Regions from separate parts of the Neobacillus sedimentimangrovi genome, predicted to be linked through region 2. Evidence: a T-box and tRNA genes for the amino acid it is inferred to sense, from the RefSeq annotation. Region 2 holds a T-box; the other holds one or more tRNA genes.

Region 1 (5,799 bases), on a different contig from region 2:
TTGCTTCCTTTAAGGCAGTAAGCGCCTCTTCTCCACCAATTTTTCCTAGTGCCCAGGCTGCCGTTCCTCTAGACACCACACTAGCTTCTTTCTCTAATACATCCACTAGATCTGGTATAGCCGATTTGTCCTTAAAATGGGCCAATGCTAACATTGCGTTCCTTTGAATCGGTTTCTTCCCTCTCCAAGCTCCAGCCAAATATCCGAACTTTGATTTAAATTCTCGGTTGCTTAATTTCAGGATTGGCTTCAGCAATGGCTTCACAATCTCTGGGTCGGGCTCCATCTCCTCATGAAAATGAAAGTTTTTACCCTTATTATGCGGGCAAGCGGTTTGACAAGAGTCACATCCATATAGACGGTTGCCAATTTTTTCCCTAAACTCATCCGGAATAAGTTCTTTTGTCTGTGTTAAATAGGAAATACAGCGTTGTGCATTAATTTGTCCTCCTTGAACTAGTGCACCGGTTGGACAAGCTTCTAAACATTTCGTACAGGAGCCACATTGGTCTTCCACTGGCGTATCAGGAGGAAAAGGAATATTTGTAATCATCTCACCTAAGTAAACATAGGAACCAAACTCGGGAGTAATAATCGCACAGTTTTTTCCACTCCATCCAATGCCAGCCCGTTCGGCCACTGCCCGATCAGAAAGCTCGCCAGTATCAACCATCGATTTTAATCGAGCTTCTGGTAGTTTCGATAAAATAAATGCCTCAAGTTTTTGAAGTCTTTCCCTTAGGATATGATGATAATCCTGTCCCCAAGATGCGCGTGCAAACATCCCCCGTCGCATTCCTTTTTTTCCTTCTACCCGATCTGTCATTTTTGAAGGATAAGCAAGGGCAATGGAAATAATAGATTGAGCCCCATCTAACAATAGTCCCGGAGTGACTCGCTTTTCGATATCCGGCTCTTCAAACCCAGATTGATAACCTAGTTCCTGTTGTCGAATCAAGCGGTTTTTTAATTCTTTAAAAGGTTCTGCAGAAGTAAATCCTATCTTATCAATTCCTATTTCTTTACTATAGGCAATGATTTCTTGTTTTAATTGTTGAGCGTCCATCATTTACCTCCCTTCACTTACGTTTATCTATATCAAATGGGTTATTTTTTAGGTTGCACATCTATCTATGATAAACTATTTTTAGATAAATTTGGAGGTGGAATCGTTGGAAATTGAGCTTTCATCGGAAATTACTGAACTAATTCCCAATTTTAAATTAGGTGTAATTGAATATAAGAATATTACTATTGGAGATTCACCGCAAATGCTTCGAGGGAGACTCCAGCTTTTCCAAGAATCTATTTATTTTGATTTAGAAGGAAAAAGTGTAACCGATCTTCCCGGCATTCAAGAATGGAGAAAAATCTTTAAATTAATAGGGAAAGATCCAAACCGTTATCGCCACTCAGCCGAAGCTTTGTATCGAAGAGTTCAAAAACAAAATTATCTTTCTTCTGTTCAAAGTGCAATTGATTTAAATAATTTCTTCTCACTAAAATACCAGGTACCAGTGGGTATTTATGATTTGGATTTGCTCCAAGGACCAGTCAAAGTGCGCATTGGCATGGAAGGCGAAGAATACATAGGTTTAAATGGGAGGAAAAATTCAGCGGAACATCTTTTATTGACATTCGACCAAAAAGGACCATTTGGAACACCCTTCGTTGATTCGGAAAGAACAGCTGTAACAAATGCAACAAAAAACGCCTTACAAATCGTTTATATAAGACCATCTACAGATTGTACAAATGCCCATAAAATGACAGAATCACTCATGAACATGTTTGTTCAAATACATGGAGGAGAAGCTTCGTATCAAATAATTGGGTGTCTATAACCAGAAAAGTGCAAGTCCCCCTACTTAGCGGCGTACGGCCTAGAGCTCTCCAATTGAGATAAAGGAAGTATGATGAAACGAAAGGTGATTCGATATTGACTCATCGTAGGGCGGGGAGTGTTGGCTTCTCGCCAACTAAGGGGTTTACGAAAGACAGTTCTCGAAATCAAATATACTTTTAAATAAATAAATAAAAAAACGCAACATATCGTTCTTTTGCGAAACAATACACTGCGTTGATTATGTATGGAGCGGGTGATGGGAATCGAACCCACAACAACAGCTTGGAAGGCTGTGGTTTTACCACTAAACTACACCCGCACTTTATATAAATTTGTCGAATTAATGAACCATCGACGTTTATTATAATACATAGAAATGCCGTGGTCGTCAAGAGCAAATTGCAGGTTTTTGTCGAATTTTTTTAGAAAATATTAAAGTACATTTTTGCTGTTAAATGGGAAATAAAATGAGCACTAAATGTGCTCTATTTTTGTTAGCTATTTTAGTCTTTTTTAATTGGTTATATAACTGAATACTGAAATAAAGGCAACATACCCTAGTATCAATAAAAGATGAAGAACAATTCCAACAATACTACAAATAAACCCTACAGTTGCTAACGCTTTGCCACTTTCATTTGTATTATTAATCTGTTTTACAGCTTTCCTTGAAAAAACGATTCCAATAATCCCTAAGATCAAACCAATAAAAGGAATAAATAATGATAAAATACCAACTGTTATAGAAACTACTGAACTATTATTTATTTGATTTTGTTCTGACATTTCTTTTCCCCCTTTTAGATAACTTTACCATTTTTTATCAAACTTGGATATATCTTAAACCTTTTATTGGTGAACTCTTAGGGGATTGATCATTTACATTAAAAATTTACATGCTACTTCTTCGAGTACCAACGAAGTTTGATCGATTTTACAATCCACTTTTGTAAACGCAAAAGGATGAATCATAGAAATATTACCTATATCGTGAAGCAATGTGTCATCAAAATAATCTCTTTACAAACTGATGACCAAGATTAAAAATAATAGGAACATGTTAAAGATCGAAATTGACTGAAGCTTCCCTAGATAATAAGTATTTATTAATCAAAATCAATTTCTTCTTCTACTTTTAGTATCCTTCCTGATCTCGCCAGAATTTCTACTTCAAATAACCTGTTATCTTCTGTTAATATGAACACTTCATAAACTAAAACACCATTTTCTAAATCCATATCTACGTGTTGAATGGTCCCAGGCACACGATTAAGGGCAATTTCTTGAGCTTGCTCCTTTGTAATTCTTTGTCTATACATGGATGAAGGAGTGTGATAATAATAATTTCCGTTCATTTGTAAATTTCCTCCCCAACAAAAGTTCAACTCATTTATCCATATGTAGTAGACAAATTTTTTGTGTAAATCCCTACCCAATTTCTTTAGTGATACTTCTTAAATAATAGAATGATTATTCACACAGTGATTTAATTCAAACTTGTTGAATAAATGATTGTTGAATGTTGTCTCTTTCCAATTAAAAAAACTTATGATTCAATTAGAACGTAAAAGTATACAATTGGAAATAATGTTTGGGTGATTAAATGTATTGGAAACTAAGAATACCTTTATTTTTATTAGTGTTAGGAACCATTTCTGGTCTAGTTCAACAATATCCAAAAGTCTTTCTTGTATATACCAATTATTTTATAAGAAGTGCTGTTTTTATTGGTCTCATTGGCATTATCTTTTCCATTTTAGAAATGACAAAAATGAACGAAAAAAAAGTTCATTTTACGGTCGGTATTGTTTTAATTTTCATAGGTGTTTTAATTGATTATTTGATGGAATAAAACCATAGAACTTTCACAAACATTTAAGTTGTGAAAGTTCTATTTCCAAAATATACAATATCGTTTTCAAAGCAAAAAAAACATTACTTCATTAAGAAGTAATGCTTATTACACTTATTAATCACACTGTAAAATCATTCATATTACTTTTTTGAGAAGAAGTGTTTCTTAGATAATCCTTTATAGAACTCTTTCTTAACTGGTATTGATCCACTCATTTTCTTAATGGAATTGTACGTCAATTTTATTTTTGGTGTTTTGGGTTAGTTTTGGCATTCTTACTTCGAGTACGCCATTTTTATAAGTGGCCTTAACTCCTTCACTAGAAACAGGACTAGGTAGTGAAACAGTTCTATGAAAACTACCAGTATAGCGTTCTTTTCTATACATATTCTCTTCTTTAACTTCGTTCGTTTTATTCATCGTGCCACTAATGGTTAACATATTGTTTTCAATATCAATGTTGATGTCCTCTTTCTTTTCAATGCCAGGAATATCACAAGTGGCTATCACTTCATGGTCAGTTTGGTGAACATCTACCCTAATGTTTCCAAGATGGTTTTCATGAGCAAAATCAAAAGGGAAGTTAGAAAAAAAACGGTCAAAGTCTCTCCTTACATTGGCTAATTGTCTAAATGGATCATAAGGTGTTAATGCCATAAGTACAGCCTCCTATGTGATTTTTTTTACTTTTGTATTATTTACTCTTAGCTGTAAGTTATTCGCATTAACAAGTTAATTCTTATTGAATTACCATTCGAAAAACAACATAAGGAACTCCACTTTAAAAAATGCTTTGCAAAAGAATAGGTTTACCCATTTCGATTCATTTGGAATCTTAATGCGGCATTTACAAAATTTTTAGCTGCCCCCTCACAAGAATTCAAATATATATGTGCATAGCTTGCCACGACATTTTGTTGATGAAAACCGTCAATATACTCACGCCCGTCACTGGTTTTTGCAGTATAGAAATCCGATGAAATCTCAGAGCTTGCGACCCGAGACTGGTGAAACTCCTGACCGCGAATGACCGTTCCGGCACAACCGAGTAACGAATCGTGACGTGTTGTCAGCTCGATGTATCGAATTTGCAAATAGGACGAGTCCATCACAAAATCAACGGGTAAAACACCACTCATTGAGTAGGTTTTTCCGACAAATCCAGTCAGCGAACGCCCGAGATAAATCAGTCCTCCACATTCGCCGAAAATCGGCATTCCTAGTTTAGCAGCATGACGCAGTTGCGCAGCCAGATTGACGTTATCCTCGAGTTCACGAGCGAAACTCTCTGGATATCCACCGCCAAAATACACAGCATCCGTAACAGGAGGCAACGTGTCTCCCTTGATTGGGGAAAACTCCACGATTTCAAATCCCGCCTCTTTCAGAGCTAATAAATTTTCCTCATAATAAAAACAAAACGCAGCATCACGGGCGACAGCTAAACGAGCAGATTGTGTGCGAATTGCAAGCTTCGAGGATGAAGATTTTGGGATTTTATTTGCTTTTAACTCCAATCCAAAAATCTTATCGACATCCATTTGCTTTGCGACGTGATTTAATGTTTATGGCAAACTAAAAATGTACAGTTTGGCAATTAATTTATGTAGCCCTTTTCGGGCATAAAAAAAACCACTTGCCAACATCCCTACATTCAAATACACTTCCTGTTATTGGGCAAAAATGACAGGAGGCGATGAAGGAGATGTTAGCAGTGGCAGAAATTAATTATATCAGACATGAAGCAAATAAAAAAGGGCGTTCGTATAGCTCTATTGCCAAACAAATGAGTCGAGACCGTAGAACGGTTCGGAAATGTGCAGAGATGGAGGATTTTAGTCCTTCAGAAGTACCAAAGCAAAAACGAAAAGCAAAAGTCATGGATCCTGTGAAACCGATTCTAGATCAATGGCTTCAAGAAGACTTGAAGAAGAAAAAGAAGTTTCAACGAACTGCTCAACGGATGTATACGCAACTTGTCGAAGAATATGGGTTTGAAGGTTCCGCACGATCCGTTCGGCATTATGTATCCCAACGTAAAAAACAGCTTTCCGAAGAGACAGAAACAGCTGCATTGCCATTAGAGTCAAAGCCAGGA
Region 2 (15,421 bases):
AGATGTGAGAGCATACGACCTTGATGATGTGGCTGTAACTCAAGCTAAATTAAATATTAAGCTCAATAAAGTAAACAATATTGTGACAGTTTCTCAAAACAACCTTCTAGATGGGGTAGAAGAGAACTCGGCAGATGTTATTGTGGCAAATATATTAGCGGAAGTAATTCTAAGATTTACTGATGATGCTGCACGTGTAGTGAAGCCTGGTGGATATTTTATTACTTCCGGTATTATTCAACAGAAAAAAGATTCAGTAAAAGAAGCTTTAATTAATTCTGGATTCGAAATTGTAGAAACCATTTTAATGGAAGATTGGGTTGCAATCATTTCAAAAAGACTATAATGATGATGGTGGGGGGATGCTTTGTCCCCTTTTATTTTTTTCTTTATATTTTCGATAAATTTTAGTAAAATAAATCGTATTATGTGTTAGAGAGGGTGCTTCGGATTGCAACGCTACTTTGTTAAACATCGAGCAAATGAAGATCGCTTTTTCATAGACGAAAATGACCGTCATCATATCGTTAAAGTGATGCGGATGGAAATAGGCGATCAAATTATTTGTGTTGATCCAGATGGACGACAAGCTTTATGCAAGCTTGCAGAAATTACCGATGAAAGAGTCGTTGCAGACGTTGTACAATGGAAAGAAGAGGATTCAGAACTTCCTATCTCAGTTGCCATCGCAAGCGGCCTTCCAAAAGGAGACAAGCTCGAATGGATCATTCAAAAAGGTACTGAGTTAGGGGCTCATCAATTTATCCCATATACTGCAGCGAGATCTGTTGTTAAATGGGATGATAAAAAGGCAGCCAAAAAAGTAGAGAGATGGCAAAAAATTGCTAAAGAAGCTGCAGAACAATCTCACCGTGTGATGGTGCCTGAGATATCAACGCCTGTGAGATTGAAAGGATTGCTGGAAAAAAGCAAGGAATTTGACTATAAATTGGTTGCATTTGAAGAAGAAAGTCGGAGCGGGGAAACCTCCGTTTTTTCTGCTGTTTTAAAAAAAATGCAGCCTGGAGAATCACTTCTTATTGTGTTTGGACCCGAAGGTGGTCTGGCAGCAGAAGAAGTTGAGCAATTAAAAAATAATGGTTTTGGACTTTGTGGACTTGGTCCACGAATTTTACGTGCGGAAACGGCCCCATTGTATTCACTAGCGGCTATTTCCTATCATTTTGAATTATTGAGGTGAGAATTATGCCAACAGTTGCATTTCATACACTAGGTTGCAAGGTTAACCACTATGAAACAGAAGCCATTTGGCAGCTTTTTAAACAAGAAGGCTATGAGAGAGTTGAATTTGAATCCATAGCAGATGTTTATGTAATTAATACATGTACGGTAACAAATACAGGTGATAAAAAAAGCCGTCAGGTGATTCGGAGAGCAGTTAGGAAAAATCCAGATGCAGTTATTTGTGTAACAGGATGTTATGCTCAAACTTCTCCAGCAGAAATTATGGCTATTCCTGGCGTAGATATTGTTATTGGTACACAGGACCGTGTGAAAATGCTTGATTATATTGAACAGTATAAGAAGGAACGCCAGCCGATTAACGGTGTCAGCAATATCATGAAGAATCGTGTGTATGAAGAACTTGACGTTCCATCCTTTACTGATCGGACACGCGCTTCTTTAAAAATTCAGGAAGGTTGTAACAATTTCTGTACATTCTGCATTATTCCATGGGCTCGCGGCCTTATGAGATCTCGCGATCCGAAAGAAGTTATTCGCCAAGCTCAACAGTTAGTCGATGCAGGTTACAAAGAAATTGTTTTAACAGGAATCCATACTGGCGGTTATGGAGAAGACATGAAGGATTACAACCTCGCTATGCTACTCCGTGATCTAGAAGAAGAAGTTAAAGGATTAGAGCGTTTGCGTATTTCTTCAATTGAAGCTAGCCAAATTACGGATGAAGTGATAGAGGTAATAAAGCATTCAAAAATTGTGGTTCGTCATTTGCATATCCCATTACAATCAGGTTCTAATTCAGTATTAAAAAGAATGCGTCGTAAATATACAATGGAATTCTTTGCTGAACGATTAAATCGGTTGAAAGAGGTTCTTCCGGGACTTGCCGTTACTTCTGACGTTATTGTTGGATTTCCAGGTGAAACGGAAGAAGAATTTATGGAAACTTATAATTTTATTAAAGAACATAAATTCTCTGAGCTTCATGTTTTTCCTTATTCCAAACGTACTGGAACACCTGCGGCTAGAATGGAAGATCAAATCGATGAAGAAATTAAAAACGAACGTGTTCATCGCTTGATAACTTTATCTGATCAACTTGCAAAAGAATATGCATCCCAATTTGAAGGTGAAGTTCTTGAAGTGATCCCAGAAGAGGAGTATAAAGAGCAAGCGAATTCCGGTCTTTATGTTGGTTACACTGATAACTACTTAAAGGTTGTATTCCCTGCTACAGAAGATATGATCGGCAAAATCGTCAAGGTAAAAATTACAAAAGCCGGTTATCCATACAACGAAGGTCAATTTGTCCGTGTTGTCGAAGATCGGGCTGAGGTAAAGGAAGAAATATTTACAAGAAAAGAAGCAGCTATTTAAAAAGGACCGTGTTCGGTCCTTTTACTTTATAACTGGAGAATTCGGCTTTCTATCATGTAAAAACAGTATCATTTCTCCGAATTTAGTAGCAAATGGCAATACGAGCAAAGATGAGATAACATTAAATAAAACGCTAATATGAGCCAATTGTACCATCTTATTACTTGCTAAATAAGGTGCATATTCGGTAAGCAATGGGATAAAAGGTGTAAACAATAAGACACCAAAAACATTGAGCCATATATGAGCATACGCAGCTAATTTTGATTCTTTCCCTCCGCCAATGGAGGCGATTAAGGCGGTAATACATGTCCCGATGTTGGCTCCGAAAACAATGGCGATTCCTGCATCAAGCTGCAGAAGCCCAGCTGTTAAAAATCCCATTGTAATTCCGGTCATAGCAGTACTGGATTGGATGATGGCAGTTATCACGGCTCCTGTTAAGAGGCTAAGTATAATATTATCATTAATCGAAATAATAAATTGTTTGATCATTGAAAGCTCTGTTAACGGATGGGCTAATAATTCGAAGCCTTTCATAGCAGTGAAAACAGAGGCAATACCAAAGAAGAGCATACCGATACTCCTTATTTTAATATGATTAAATATGATAAGTATTGCCCCTATAATCGCTAAAGGAACAAGTATACGGTCTAGATTAAAGGTTATCAGTTCCGTTTTAAAAGTAGTTCCGATATTCGTTCCTAAAATAATTCCAATTGATTGTGGGAATGTCATAATTCTAGCGGAAATGAGCCCGATGGTAATAACCATAACTGCCGAACTGCTTTGTAGTAGAGCGGTGATAAAAGTTCCGGTGATCAAACCTTTTAATGGGGTCCCAGTTAATTTTATCAACCAACCCTTTAATTTATTTGCTGATAAATTAAACAATCCAAACCTAATAATGGTCATCCCGAAAATAAATAATAAAATAAATATGATAAATAATACAATATATAGCATGTCTTCACCTCTCCTTTCATTGTATGGCCACTCAGAAGGGGACATGCCACTTTTATAGGAAAATAAAAACTAAGTGAAAAAATAAGTATAAAAATTGTGCATACCTGTTTTAAACTGCGAATTTCAGTTGACCTTGTTTAAAGGTTATATTATAATTGCAAAGTAAATGGATTGATGTAAGTGTGTTGTGTTTCGGAGGGAGGGAAAGAGAATGTCTAAAACTGTCGTTCGTAAAAACGAATCGCTTGAAGATGCTCTTCGTCGCTTCAAACGTTCTGTATCAAAAACTGGTACTTTGCAAGAGGCAAGAAAGCGCGAATTCTACGAAAAACCTAGTGTAAGACGTAAGAAAAAGTCTGAAGCAGCAAGAAAACGTAAGTATTAAGAGGGTGTAATACATGAGTCTTCTCGAGCGTTTAAATAATGACATGAAACAAGCGATGAAAAACAAAGAAAAAGACAAACTCTCTGTGATTCGGATGATAAAAGCTTCCTTGCAAAATGAGGCAATTAAGCTTGGTGTGAAAGAACTTTCCGAAGAGCAAGAGTTAACAGTCCTTTCTCGCGAATTAAAACAACGCAAAGACTCCCTCCATGAGTTTGATAAAGCCGGACGTCAAGATCTGGTTGAAAAACTTCGTACAGAAATCGCAATTGTCGAGCTGTATTTGCCAAAACAGCTTTCTGAAGAAGAGCTGACCGAGATCGTCAAACAAACGATCCTTGAAGTTGGCGCAACATCAAAAGCTGATATGGGAAAAGTGATGTCAGCGATTATGCCTAAAGTAAAAGGTAAAGCCGATGGAGCGCTTGTAAATAAATTTGTACAACAACACCTTTCATAGTATTCTGACTCAAAAAGACCACAGGGGAATCTGTGGTCTTTTTACTTAAATAAGCAAGTAAATCTTTGACTTCGAAAAGCCTTAGCGAATAGTCTTTCGCTCTTCCCGAATCTGCTTTATAGTTTAACGTAATTCCTGGATCTCAGTTAGAATCTCTACAGGGGGTTACGACAGCATTGTAAAACAGAAAGTGATTGCATTTGAGATGTCTACATCGCTCTTGTTTACTAAAGCTCAGGTATCTTAGGACACCCCTGTGTGTCAGGATCATTCCATTATGCTCAATTGGAAAAAGGTGTGCTAGAACCTCCTTTCATTTCATAAACATGAGATGAAAGGGGGTTCTTTTTTTATGGCAAAAAAATGGGGCCAGCGGGTTCGAAATTGGATGGCTAAAAAAATGGATCTTCCTCAAGATGTCATGATGGATTTACCACGAATCACCATGATCGGACAAATTCATATTTACATTGAAAATCATCGAGGGCTTCTAGCGTTTACAGATAAAGAACTCCGATTGTTATTAAAACAAGGACAGTTATTAGTGAAGGGGAAATCTTTTGTCATTAAGACGATTCTACCCGAAGAAATTCTACTTGAAGGAAAAATTGATCAAGTCTTATATATAAATGAAAATTCGGGAGGAACAAAATGAAGAACCAGTGGATTGATTTTTTATTTGGAATGGTTACGGTTAAAATTACCGGGAAAGGAATCGAGCGATTTATTAATGTCCTCACAAGGAATGAAATAATTATTTGGAATGTAAAACGACATGGAACAGAAACGATTACTTTTCAAATGAAGCTCGAGGATGCCAAAAACATCAGATATTTTGCTAGACATACAGATTGCCAAATCACATTTTTAAAAAGAAATGGAGTCCCGTTTTTATTTAGGAGGCTCTTAAAGAACAGCGGTTTTCTTGCTGGTGCGGTAATATTTCTCTTAATCATATTTCTTCTTTCGAACGTCATTTGGGGCATAGAAATCAAAGGTGCAAAACCGGATACTGAGTATCAAATCCGCAAAGAACTGGATAGGATGGGCGTTAAAATTGGAAAACTACAATTTTTTGTAAAAAATGTAGAGGGAATACAAAGAGAGTTAACTAATAATGTCGGAAATCTAACATGGGTTGGTGTGGAATTAAAGGGGACAACCTATCATTTACAAGTAGTCGAAAAAAACGAACCAGAAAAACAAAAGGAACTATCCCCACAAAACCTTGTGGCGAAAAAGAAGGCAATCATTGTAAAAACATTTGTGGAAGAAGGCAAAAAGGTCGTTGATATTCATGACTATGTGCAAAAAGGGCAATTACTCGTATCCGGTGAAATCGGACAAGATGGGGAAAACGTTAAACTCGTCCCTGCCAAGGGAAAAGTGTGGGGGGAAACTTGGTATAAAAGTCATGTGGAGCAGCCACTTGATACGAAGTTTATAGTATTAAACGGAAATGAAAAACGAAAACATTCACTTGCGTTTGGAAAGTTTGAGTTACCTATTTGGGGATTCAAAGCCCCAGAATACAAGCAATTTGAAACGGAAAAGACCATTTATAAACTTCATTTTTTAAAATGGGTGCTTCCAGTTTCCTATATTCAAACCACTATTCGTGAAAGTGAAGATATTATCCGATCTTATACGAAAGAGCAGGCGGAACAAATTGCTTTAGAAAGGGCTAAAAAAGAAATAAAAAGTCAATTGGATGAAGATGCTATGTTTAAAGATGAAAAGATTTTACACAAGGAAGTAAAAAATGGTAAAGTTATACTGGATATACATTTTAAAATGATTGAAAACATCGCAGTAGAACAACCGATTTCCAAGGAGACTCGTGAATGACAGAGAAGTTAACAGTTATTGATGTACAGCTTGAAAATCCGGCAGAGGCCATTGCTTTACTTGGTAACTCAGATCAAAATTTAAAAATCATTGAAGAAGAGCTTGGCGTCAAAATGATTACAAGAGGCGAATCGGTCAGCCTGTCAGGTGATGAAACTCAAGTTGCTGTCGCTAGACAGATTTTGGACAAATTAATGCTAGTGATTCGTAAAGGTATTCATATAGGCCCAAGAGATGTGCTTTATGCCATTCAAATGGCAGAAAAAGGAACATTAGATTATTATGTGAATTTATACGATGAAGTTATTGGAAAAAATATTAAAGGAAAAACGATCCGGGTTAAAACACTTGGTCAAAGGCAATATATTATGGCCATTAACAAAAGTGACTTAGTATTTGGCATAGGTCCAGCCGGTACTGGTAAAACCTACTTGGCTGTTGTGATGGCAGTAAATGCTTTGAAAAACGGCCAAGTAAATCGTATCATTCTGACTAGACCTGCTGTGGAAGCAGGGGAGAGTCTTGGTTTCCTTCCTGGAGATTTAAAGGAGAAGGTTGACCCATATTTAAGGCCATTGTATGATGCCTTGCACGATATTTTGGGGGTAGAGCATACTGGCCGCTTAATTGAACGCGGAACGATTGAAATTGCTCCGCTTGCCTATATGAGAGGGCGAACGCTTGACGATGCCTTTGTTATATTAGATGAAGCACAAAATACGACCCATGCTCAAATGAAGATGTTTCTGACAAGACTCGGATTTGGATCGAAAATGGTGATTACCGGTGATCACACCCAAATTGATTTGCCTAAAGGGGTAAAGTCAGGATTAGTCGAGGCTGAAGAAATATTGAAAAATGTGAATGGCATTTCATTTGTCTATTTGGAGCAAAGTGATGTAGTACGTCATCCTCTAGTAGGTAGAATTATTGAAGCCTATGATAAAAAAGGAAAATAAAAAAGAAACTGAGAAGCTGACCCAAACGTCCTTTTAAACGACTTTTTTGGGCTCAGCTTTTTTATTTAAACTTTTGAATAATTATATTTCTAAATCTCGCAAATTGTGTGTAAAACAAATAAGATCCCCTTTTACGGTTTAAATTACAAAAAGAAGGGTAAAAAGACATTTGGGACACCTACATATTTGTTTTAATAATATAACTTTTCTGTGAGTCAATATGGAAAATAGTGAAATATATCCAAAAAACTGTTATCATTTTACATAAAGTTCGTTTTTATCTAAAATACTTTTGACAAAACATGTTAATTTCATTTTGCAAGCCGTAGTTGGAGGGATATTGTTGGAAAAACTGCAGCAGCATTTCATTCGAATTAGAAAACTTTTGGATATTTCTTTTTTCCGAATTCTCTTTTTCATTGTGTTAGGCCTTGTTTTGTATACAGCAATGTATACAAATGTAAAACCTGAAAAGTTGGATGTTGATCTTTTTTCTGTGGCAGAAAAGACGATACGCTCTCCCGGGACTGTTGAGGATAAAAAAAGTACAGAAAGAAAACGGGCCGAGGCTCGCAATCAAGTTCAACCTGTATATACATTAAAAAATGAATATGCTCAAAATCGAGTAGACCTAATTTCCTCGATATTCAATGCAGCCTCTGAAGTTAATGATGAGATAAGTGAAAACTTGAAGGAATCGGAGGAGGAAACTGCTGAAGATCAATTACCAACCTCTGAACCAAGTACGGAAGAAAAAATTACCATGTTAACTGGAAAGTTGACACCTACAGTGACTAAGGATTTATCGAACCAAGTATTTACGGCATTAGTACAAGCAAGTAATGATGAGTTATCGATTGCTAAAGATTTAACGGTGACCGCTATCAATAATGTAATGACGAAAAGAATTCCTGCTGATGAAGTAGAGAATGCCAAAAAAAGTCTGGAAGAAGAATTAAAGTATACAGCCTTGAATGATAATTTAAGAATGGCGGCTATTGAGCTGGGAAGATATGCGGTCATACAAAATGAATTTTATGACCCTACCGCTACAGAAGAACTGCGTCAAAAGGCTGCCGAAAGCGTAGAGCCGGTTAAAATTCTTCAAGGACAAGTCATCGTAGAAGAAGGGGAACTAATTGACCAAGAAATATATCGCCAATTAAAGCTTGTTGGTCTTCTTCAGAATGAAAAAACTTATAAACCGTTTATTGGCTTAATCATGCTTATTGTAATTATGCTTTCAGCCATATATTATAATTTTTATCTAATGAAATCTTCATTACCAGAAAAGAGACAAACTTATCTTTTGTTGTTTGGATTAATTTTTGTTTTGTCGATTTTTCTCATGAAGATTATTAGTCTGCTGCAATTTTATAATTATCCTTGGGTAGGATATTTGTTTCCTGCTGCATTAGCTGGTATGCTGTTAAAAATTTTAATTGATGAGAAACTGGCTATTTTAACATCCGTAATCCTATCACTATGCGGTAGCATTTTATTTAATGAAGGAGTGTCTGGAACACTAAATTTCTCTGTAGGATTTTATATTTTATTTAGTTCCTTGGCAGGTATCCTTTATTTAAGTAATCAAAATCAAAGATCAAGAATCCTACAGGCAGGATTATTTGCTGCAATTGTAAATCTTATGACCTTATTGGCAGTGATGTTTTTACCAAATGGACACTTTTCCGGGATCGAATATGGATATTACTTTATTGCCGCTCTTGTTTCCGGGCTCATATCTGCCGTATTAACGATAGGATTATTACCATTTTTTGAAGCGAGCTTTGGTATTCTGTCTACCATGAGGCTGATCGAATTGTCCAATCCAAATCATCCTTTATTGAGGAAGATTTTAATGGAAGCTCCGGGAACCTATCATCACAGTGTCATGGTGGCAAATTTAGCAGAATCGGCCTGTGAGGCAATAGGGGCAAATGGTCTTCTTGCTAGAGTAGGTAGCTATTACCACGATATTGGAAAAACAAAGCGGCCACACTTTTTTATAGAAAATCAAATGAATCAGGATAATCCTCATGATCGATTGACACCGGATAAAAGTGCGAGTATTATAATTGCTCATGCTGTCGATGGGGCCAATATTTTACGCAAATACCAAATGCCTAAAGAAATCGTTGATATTGCCGAGCAGCATCATGGAACAAGCTTATTGCAATTTTTTTACCATAAAGAGCTTCAAATGAATCCTCATTCTAAAATTAAAGAAGAAGATTTTCGTTACCCAGGTCCTAAGGCTCAGTCTAAGGAGTGTGCCGTGATAGGAATTGCGGACAGTGTTGAGGCAGCAGTGCGATCCATTCCTAATCCAACACCTGAGTTGATTGAGTCGCTTGTAAAGAAAATAATTGCTGACCGAATACAGGATGGCCAATTGAATGAATGCGACCTCACAATGAAGGAAATTGAAACGGTGTCGTATACTTTATGTGAAACATTAAAGGGAATCTTCCATTCTAGGATTGAATACCCTGAACTAACAAAGAAGGTGAAGCAAGCATGACATTACTGATTGATAGCACAGATGAAACAAAGGAATTAACAGAACAGCAAATACTTGAAATAGAAAGATTGTTAAATTTTGCTGCAAATAAACTAAAGGTTGAGAAACATAGTGAAGTTTCCGTTACTTATGTAACCAATGAAAAAATTCAAGAAATAAACCGCGATTATCGGGGAAAGGATGCACCAACTGACGTAATTTCTTTTGCAATGGAAGAGCTTGGGGAAGGCGAAATGGAATTAGTTGGTGTAGATATGCCTCGTATTTTGGGAGACATCATAATTTCTGTACCGAAAGCAAGGGAGCAGGCAGAAGAATATGGCCACTCTTATTTACGCGAGCTGGGATTTTTAGCAATTCACGGTTTTTTGCATCTTTTAGGTTATGATCATATGACAGAGGAAGATGAAAAGGAAATGTTCACTCTACAAAAGGAAATCTTAGAGGCGTATGGACTTACAAGAGAAGCATAGGGATAAACCATTCTGGTATTCCTTCATTTATGCGATTGAAGGAATTGTAACCGTCGTTAAGCATGAAAGAAATATGAGATTTCATTTGCTCAGTTCATGTATTGTATTATTGATGTCATTTTATTTTTCTATTGATAAAATGGAATGGCTGATAGTTCTGATACTTATTAGTGGGATGTTTTGTCTTGAAATGGTAAACACCGCGATCGAGAGGGTGGTTGATCTCGTTACATTGGAGTATAAACCTTTAGCAAAGCAGGCGAAAGATGTGGCTGCAGGTGCGGTATTGGTTTATGCGTTTGTTTCGATCATAATTGGTGCATTAATTTTTATACCTTATGTGTTTAAGCTGTTAAGAACAATTGAAATTAGTTGAGAAATTCGATAAAATGACTAAACCAAATTAATAATTAGGTTTATTTTAGAGAATATTTCAACAATTTAAAATTTTTGATATTTTTTCTTTACAATTAATGATTTTGGTTTCAAATTGAGGTAAAATAAAGAAACAGCAGTAAATTGCTGGAAAGGAAGAATGACTAGTGAACATAAATCAACTAATTGAAGAAGCAAAAGCAGCAAGAGAAAATGCCTATGTTCCTTACTCAAAATTTGCCGTGGGAGCAGCTCTCTTAACCAAAGATGGAAACATATATGGTGGCTGTAATATTGAAAATGCAGCTTATAGTATGTGTAATTGTGCAGAACGGACTGCGCTTTTTAAAGCGTTTTCAGAAGGAGATCGAGAGTTCAAAGCAATGGCCGTTGTAGCTGATACCGAACGCCCTTGCCCTCCATGCGGTGCTTGCCGGCAAGTAATTTCAGAGTTATGTCCACGTGACATGAAGGTTGTATTAACGAATCTAAAAGGGGATATTCAAGAACTTACTGTTGAAGAATTATTACCAGGAGCTTTTTCACCGGAGGATTTACATGCTAAGTAATATACATGAAAAAAACAGCTTTAAGTCAGGATTTATATCTATAATTGGTAGGCCAAACGTCGGTAAATCAACATTTTTAAATCGGGTCATTGGGCAAAAAATCGCTATAATGAGTGACAAGCCGCAAACAACACGAAACAAAATTCAAGGAGTATTAACCCTTCCTGATGTACAAATGGTATTTATCGATACGCCAGGCATTCACAAACCAAAACATAAATTAGGCGACTTTATGATGAAGGTAGCTCAAAATACTCTAAAAGAAGTAGACTTAATTTTATTTATGGTCAATGCGGAAGAAGGGTTTGGCCGTGGAGAAGAATATATTCTTGAAAAATTCCAATCCATTAACACACCGGTATTCCTCGTTATTAATAAAATTGACCAAATTCACCCTGATGAATTGCTGCCGATTATTGAAACGTATAAAGAAAAGTATCCTTTTAAGGAAATCGTTCCTATATCTGCTCTAGAGGGGAATAATGTAGAGCGATTACTTTCTCAAATTAAAGATATATTACCTGAGGGACCGCAATATTATCCTGCAGATCAAGTAACTGACCATCCTGAAAGGTTTATTATTACGGAATTGATAAGAGAAAAGGCTCTGCATTTAACAAGGGAAGAAGTTCCTCACTCACTGGCTGTTGTTATGGATAAAATGGAGCGCAAAGAGGGTAAGAACATTATTCATGTTATGGCCACTATCATTGTTGAGCGTGATTCCCAAAAAGGGATTATTATTGGCAAACAAGGGAGCATGCTTAAAGAAATCGGAAAACGCGCAAGAGTAGATATCGAAAATCTCCTAGGTTCAAAAGTGTTCCTGGAGCTTTGGGTAAAAGTCCAAAAGGATTGGCGAAATAAAATGTCGCAGCTCAGGGAATATGGTTTTAATGAAGACGAATATTAAGGGATTCGCTTTAACTAAGTTATTATAACCATCTGAAATATATGCCTAAAAAGAATTTACAATATTTACGTATTATGATTAGTGCGTAGGCTGGCTAAGATAAATGTAAGGTTTGGTTGTATTATTGCTAGTCAAATATTGAAAGGTGGGGTTTTCGTGTTGGATTTTACGTGGAAAATATTTAGCCAAACAGGTAATATTGACACATATCTCCTTTTTAAAGAATTGGAGAAAGAAAAACAAGAAATCGAAATACCCAGTAAACTAGATGAAGAGCTAGCACAAATTGATTATCCAATTCTCTAGCAGTCGTACGCCCTTGGATGGTGAAAGTCTTGTTTCAAAGATGTGAAGGCATCATAATTAGAACTACAGATTATGGAGAAACGAATAAAATTATAACAATATATACTAGGGAATGGGGGAAGATTGGCGTAATGGCGAAAGGGGCTAAAAAGCCCAATAGCCGCCTTTCTTCCATTACCCAGCTATTTACTTATGGTTATTTCTTAATTCAAAAAGGGAAGGGATTAGGAAATTTGCAGCAGGGAGAAATTATAAACTCCATGCGATCAATCGGAGAAGATATTTTTTTAACTGCATATGCTAGTTATATTGTTGAATTAACTGATAAATGTACCGAGGAAAAAAAGCCAAATCCTTTTCATTTTGAGTTATTATTTCAAACGCTTCACTATTTGAATGAAGGCAATGACCCAGATATTTTAATGAACATTTATGAGATGAAAATGCTAAATGTTTTAGGATTATACCCAATTTTAAATCAATGTTCCGTTTGTGCGAGTACTGACGGACATTTTTCTTTTTCGATCCGTGAAGGTGGTTTTTTATGTCATCGCTGTTTAGACAAAGACCCCTATCATCTCAAAATTTCACCAGCTACCGTTAAATTATTAAGGTTGTTTTACTATTTTGATTTATCAAGATTAGGTACTATATCTGTTAGGAATGAAACAAAAGAGGAACTAAAAAAAGTGATTTCAGCTTACTATGAAGAATACTCAGGCCTACATCTTAAAACGAAAAAATTTCTAAATGCAATGGAAGAATTTCGGAATCTTTTATAGCACTTATTGACATTCCATATTATTTTGGTTATTATTAGCATTAAAATTAATAATTGCGTTGACGGAAAGGAGTACTTAACATCCTCTATAAAAGCGAACCTAGGACGGTGGAAGCTAGGGTATAGAGTGTTAAGGAAGGGCGTTCCTGAGCAATGATGTATACATTTTTTAAAGTGGCTGCTTTTTATAAGCGGCAAATAGGGTGGAACCGCGGGTATACTCTCGTCCCTATGCTTCATTTAGCATAGGGTCGGGAGTTTTTTATTTAATATTTGGAAAAAGGAGTTAAAGCAATGAGTGTATCAATGGAACAAATTGTTTCACATGCTAAACACAGAGGTTTTATCTTTCCTGGTTCAGAAATTTATGGGGGTCTAGCTAATACATGGGATTACGGCCCATTAGGAGTTGAACTTAAAAATAATATTAAAGCCGCTTGGTGGAAAAAATTTGTTCAAGAATCTCCATATAATGTAGGCTTAGATGCAAGTATTTTGATGAATCCACGGACTTGGGAAGCATCTGGACATATTGGTAACTTTAATGATCCTATGATTGATTGTAAAAATTGTAAGGCACGCCACCGTGCAGATAAATTAATCGAAAATGCGCTTGAAGAAAAAGGAATTGAAATGGTTGTAGATGGCCTCCCTTTTGATAAAATGGAGAAGTTAATAAACGAACATCATATAGCTTGTCCAGATTGCGGCAGTCATGATTTTACAGGAATTCGTCAATTTAATTTAATGTTTAAAACGTTCCAAGGTGTTACAGAGTCAAGTGCGAATGAAATTTTTCTTCGCCCGGAAACAGCTCAAGGTATTTTTGTAAACTTTAAAAATGTTCAGCGTACTATGCGTAAAAAACTTCCTTTTGGAATTGCGCAAATAGGAAAAAGCTTCCGTAATGAAATTACACCAGGTAACTTTACCTTCCGCACAAGAGAGTTTGAGCAAATGGAGCTTGAGTTTTTCTGTCGACCGGGAGAGGAGTTGAAATGGTTTGATTATTGGAAGCGGTTTGCAGAAGAATGGCTGTTGTCATTAGGTCTGAATAAAGAAAATTTAAGACTTCGCGATCATTCTGAGGATGAATTGTCTCATTACAGTAATGCCACTACTGACTTTGAATACAAGTTTCCGTTCGGATGGGGAGAACTTTGGGGTATTGCTTCAAGAACAGACTATGATTTAAAACAACATATGCAATTCTCAGGTGAAGATTTTAATTACATTGATCCAGAAACGAATGAACGATACATTCCTTATTGTATCGAGCCATCTCTTGGAGCAGACCGGGTAGCCCTTGCGTTTTTAATTGATGCGTATGATGAGGAACAGCTAGAGGACGGAACATCTCGTACTGTCATGCATTTTCACCCTGCCCTTGCACCATTTAAGGCAGCTGTATTGCCATTGTCCAAAAAATTATCAGATGGGGCAAGAGAGGTATTTTCAACATTATCTAAGCATTTCAATGTGGATTATGATGAGGCTGGCTCAATCGGTAAGAGATATCGTCGTCATGATGAAATTGGTACACCTTTCTGTATCACCTATGATTTTGATTCACAAGAAGACCATATGGTGACAGTAAGGGACAGGGATACGATGGAACAAACAAGAATACCAATTGACCAACTTGTAAGCTTTTTACAAGAAAAAATTTTATTCTGATAAAAGGTGCGGCTTAAAGGTAGTGACCCCTTAAAGTTAGAGTTTTTCATTATGCAATTAATTGGCTGGTATGAATTCGATATTCAACTGGACTCATACCAGCCAGTTTTTGTTTTATTCGCACATTGTTATAATAATCGATATATTTTTCGATTTTCTTTTTCAATTCTTCATAGGAAATGAATGCTTCTCCATAATAGATTTCTTGTTTCAGTAACCCAAAGAAATTCTCCATTGCGGCATTATTTGCACAATTACCTTTGCGTGACATACTTTGAAAAATCTTATTCTGCTTTAATGTTTGTACCCATTTTTTATGTTGATAATGCCAACCTTGATCCGAATGAATGGTTGTTCGATATTTTGCACGTTCGTGAATGACTGGTAACGCTTGTTTTAATGAATCTATCACAAAATCCAATGTAGGGCGCTTTGACATACTAAATCCAATGATTTCTCCGTTATATAAATCCACGACTGGACTTAAATACAGCTTTTCATCATTTGTACATTTAAATTCTGTTACGTCTGTGACTACTTTTTGAAGGGCATATGGTGTGTAGAATCGGCGATTTAATCGGTTTTTTGCCACTTTTCCTACTGTC

What was found. The T-box of region 2 lies ahead of GZA11_RS11490 (glycine--tRNA ligase). A T-box ahead of a tRNA ligase gene usually reads a tRNA of that ligase, here a tRNA-Gly.
Region 1: it has a tRNA-Gly gene. The T-box ahead of GZA11_RS11490 (glycine--tRNA ligase) is inferred to sense a tRNA for this amino acid. The anticodon was not compared.

The regions. Positions count from the first base shown of each region.
Region 1 covers NZ_JAAFZF010000079.1:251-6,049, forward strand. The annotation lists gene queG (tRNA epoxyqueuosine(34) reductase QueG) at 1-1,066, opposite strand, end outside; gene GZA11_RS15865 (B3/B4 domain-containing protein) at 1,173-1,844, shown strand; tRNA gene GZA11_RS15870 (tRNA-Gly) at 2,092-2,165, opposite strand; gene GZA11_RS15875 (DUF4190 domain-containing protein) at 2,360-2,632, opposite strand; gene GZA11_RS15880 (PepSY domain-containing protein) at 2,953-3,201, opposite strand; gene GZA11_RS15885 (hypothetical protein) at 3,450-3,698, shown strand; gene GZA11_RS15890 (Hsp20/alpha crystallin family protein) at 3,921-4,358, opposite strand; gene GZA11_RS15895 (hypothetical protein) at 4,511-5,242, opposite strand; partial or broken gene GZA11_RS15900 (IS21 family transposase) at 5,407-5,799, shown strand, end outside.
Region 2 covers NZ_JAAFZF010000034.1:404-15,824, reverse strand. The annotation lists gene prmA (50S ribosomal protein L11 methyltransferase) at 1-346, shown strand, start outside; gene GZA11_RS11565 (16S rRNA (uracil(1498)-N(3))-methyltransferase) at 452-1,201, shown strand; gene mtaB (tRNA (N(6)-L-threonylcarbamoyladenosine(37)-C(2))-methylthiotransferase MtaB) at 1,207-2,580, shown strand; gene GZA11_RS11555 (Na/Pi symporter) at 2,602-3,546, opposite strand; gene rpsU (30S ribosomal protein S21) at 3,758-3,931, shown strand; gene GZA11_RS11545 (GatB/YqeY domain-containing protein) at 3,945-4,391, shown strand; gene yqfC (sporulation protein YqfC) at 4,744-5,046, shown strand; gene yqfD (sporulation protein YqfD) at 5,043-6,239, shown strand; gene GZA11_RS11530 (PhoH family protein) at 6,236-7,198, shown strand; gene GZA11_RS11525 (HD family phosphohydrolase) at 7,542-9,722, shown strand; gene ybeY (rRNA maturation RNase YbeY) at 9,719-10,195, shown strand; gene GZA11_RS11515 (diacylglycerol kinase family protein) at 10,173-10,571, shown strand; gene GZA11_RS11510 (cytidine deaminase) at 10,738-11,139, shown strand; gene era (GTPase Era) at 11,129-12,052, shown strand; gene GZA11_RS11500 (YqzL family protein) at 12,209-12,358, shown strand; gene recO (DNA repair protein RecO) at 12,388-13,140, shown strand; T-box leader at 13,190-13,373, shown strand; gene GZA11_RS11490 (glycine--tRNA ligase) at 13,434-14,816, shown strand; gene GZA11_RS11485 (IS3 family transposase) at 14,866-15,421, opposite strand, start outside.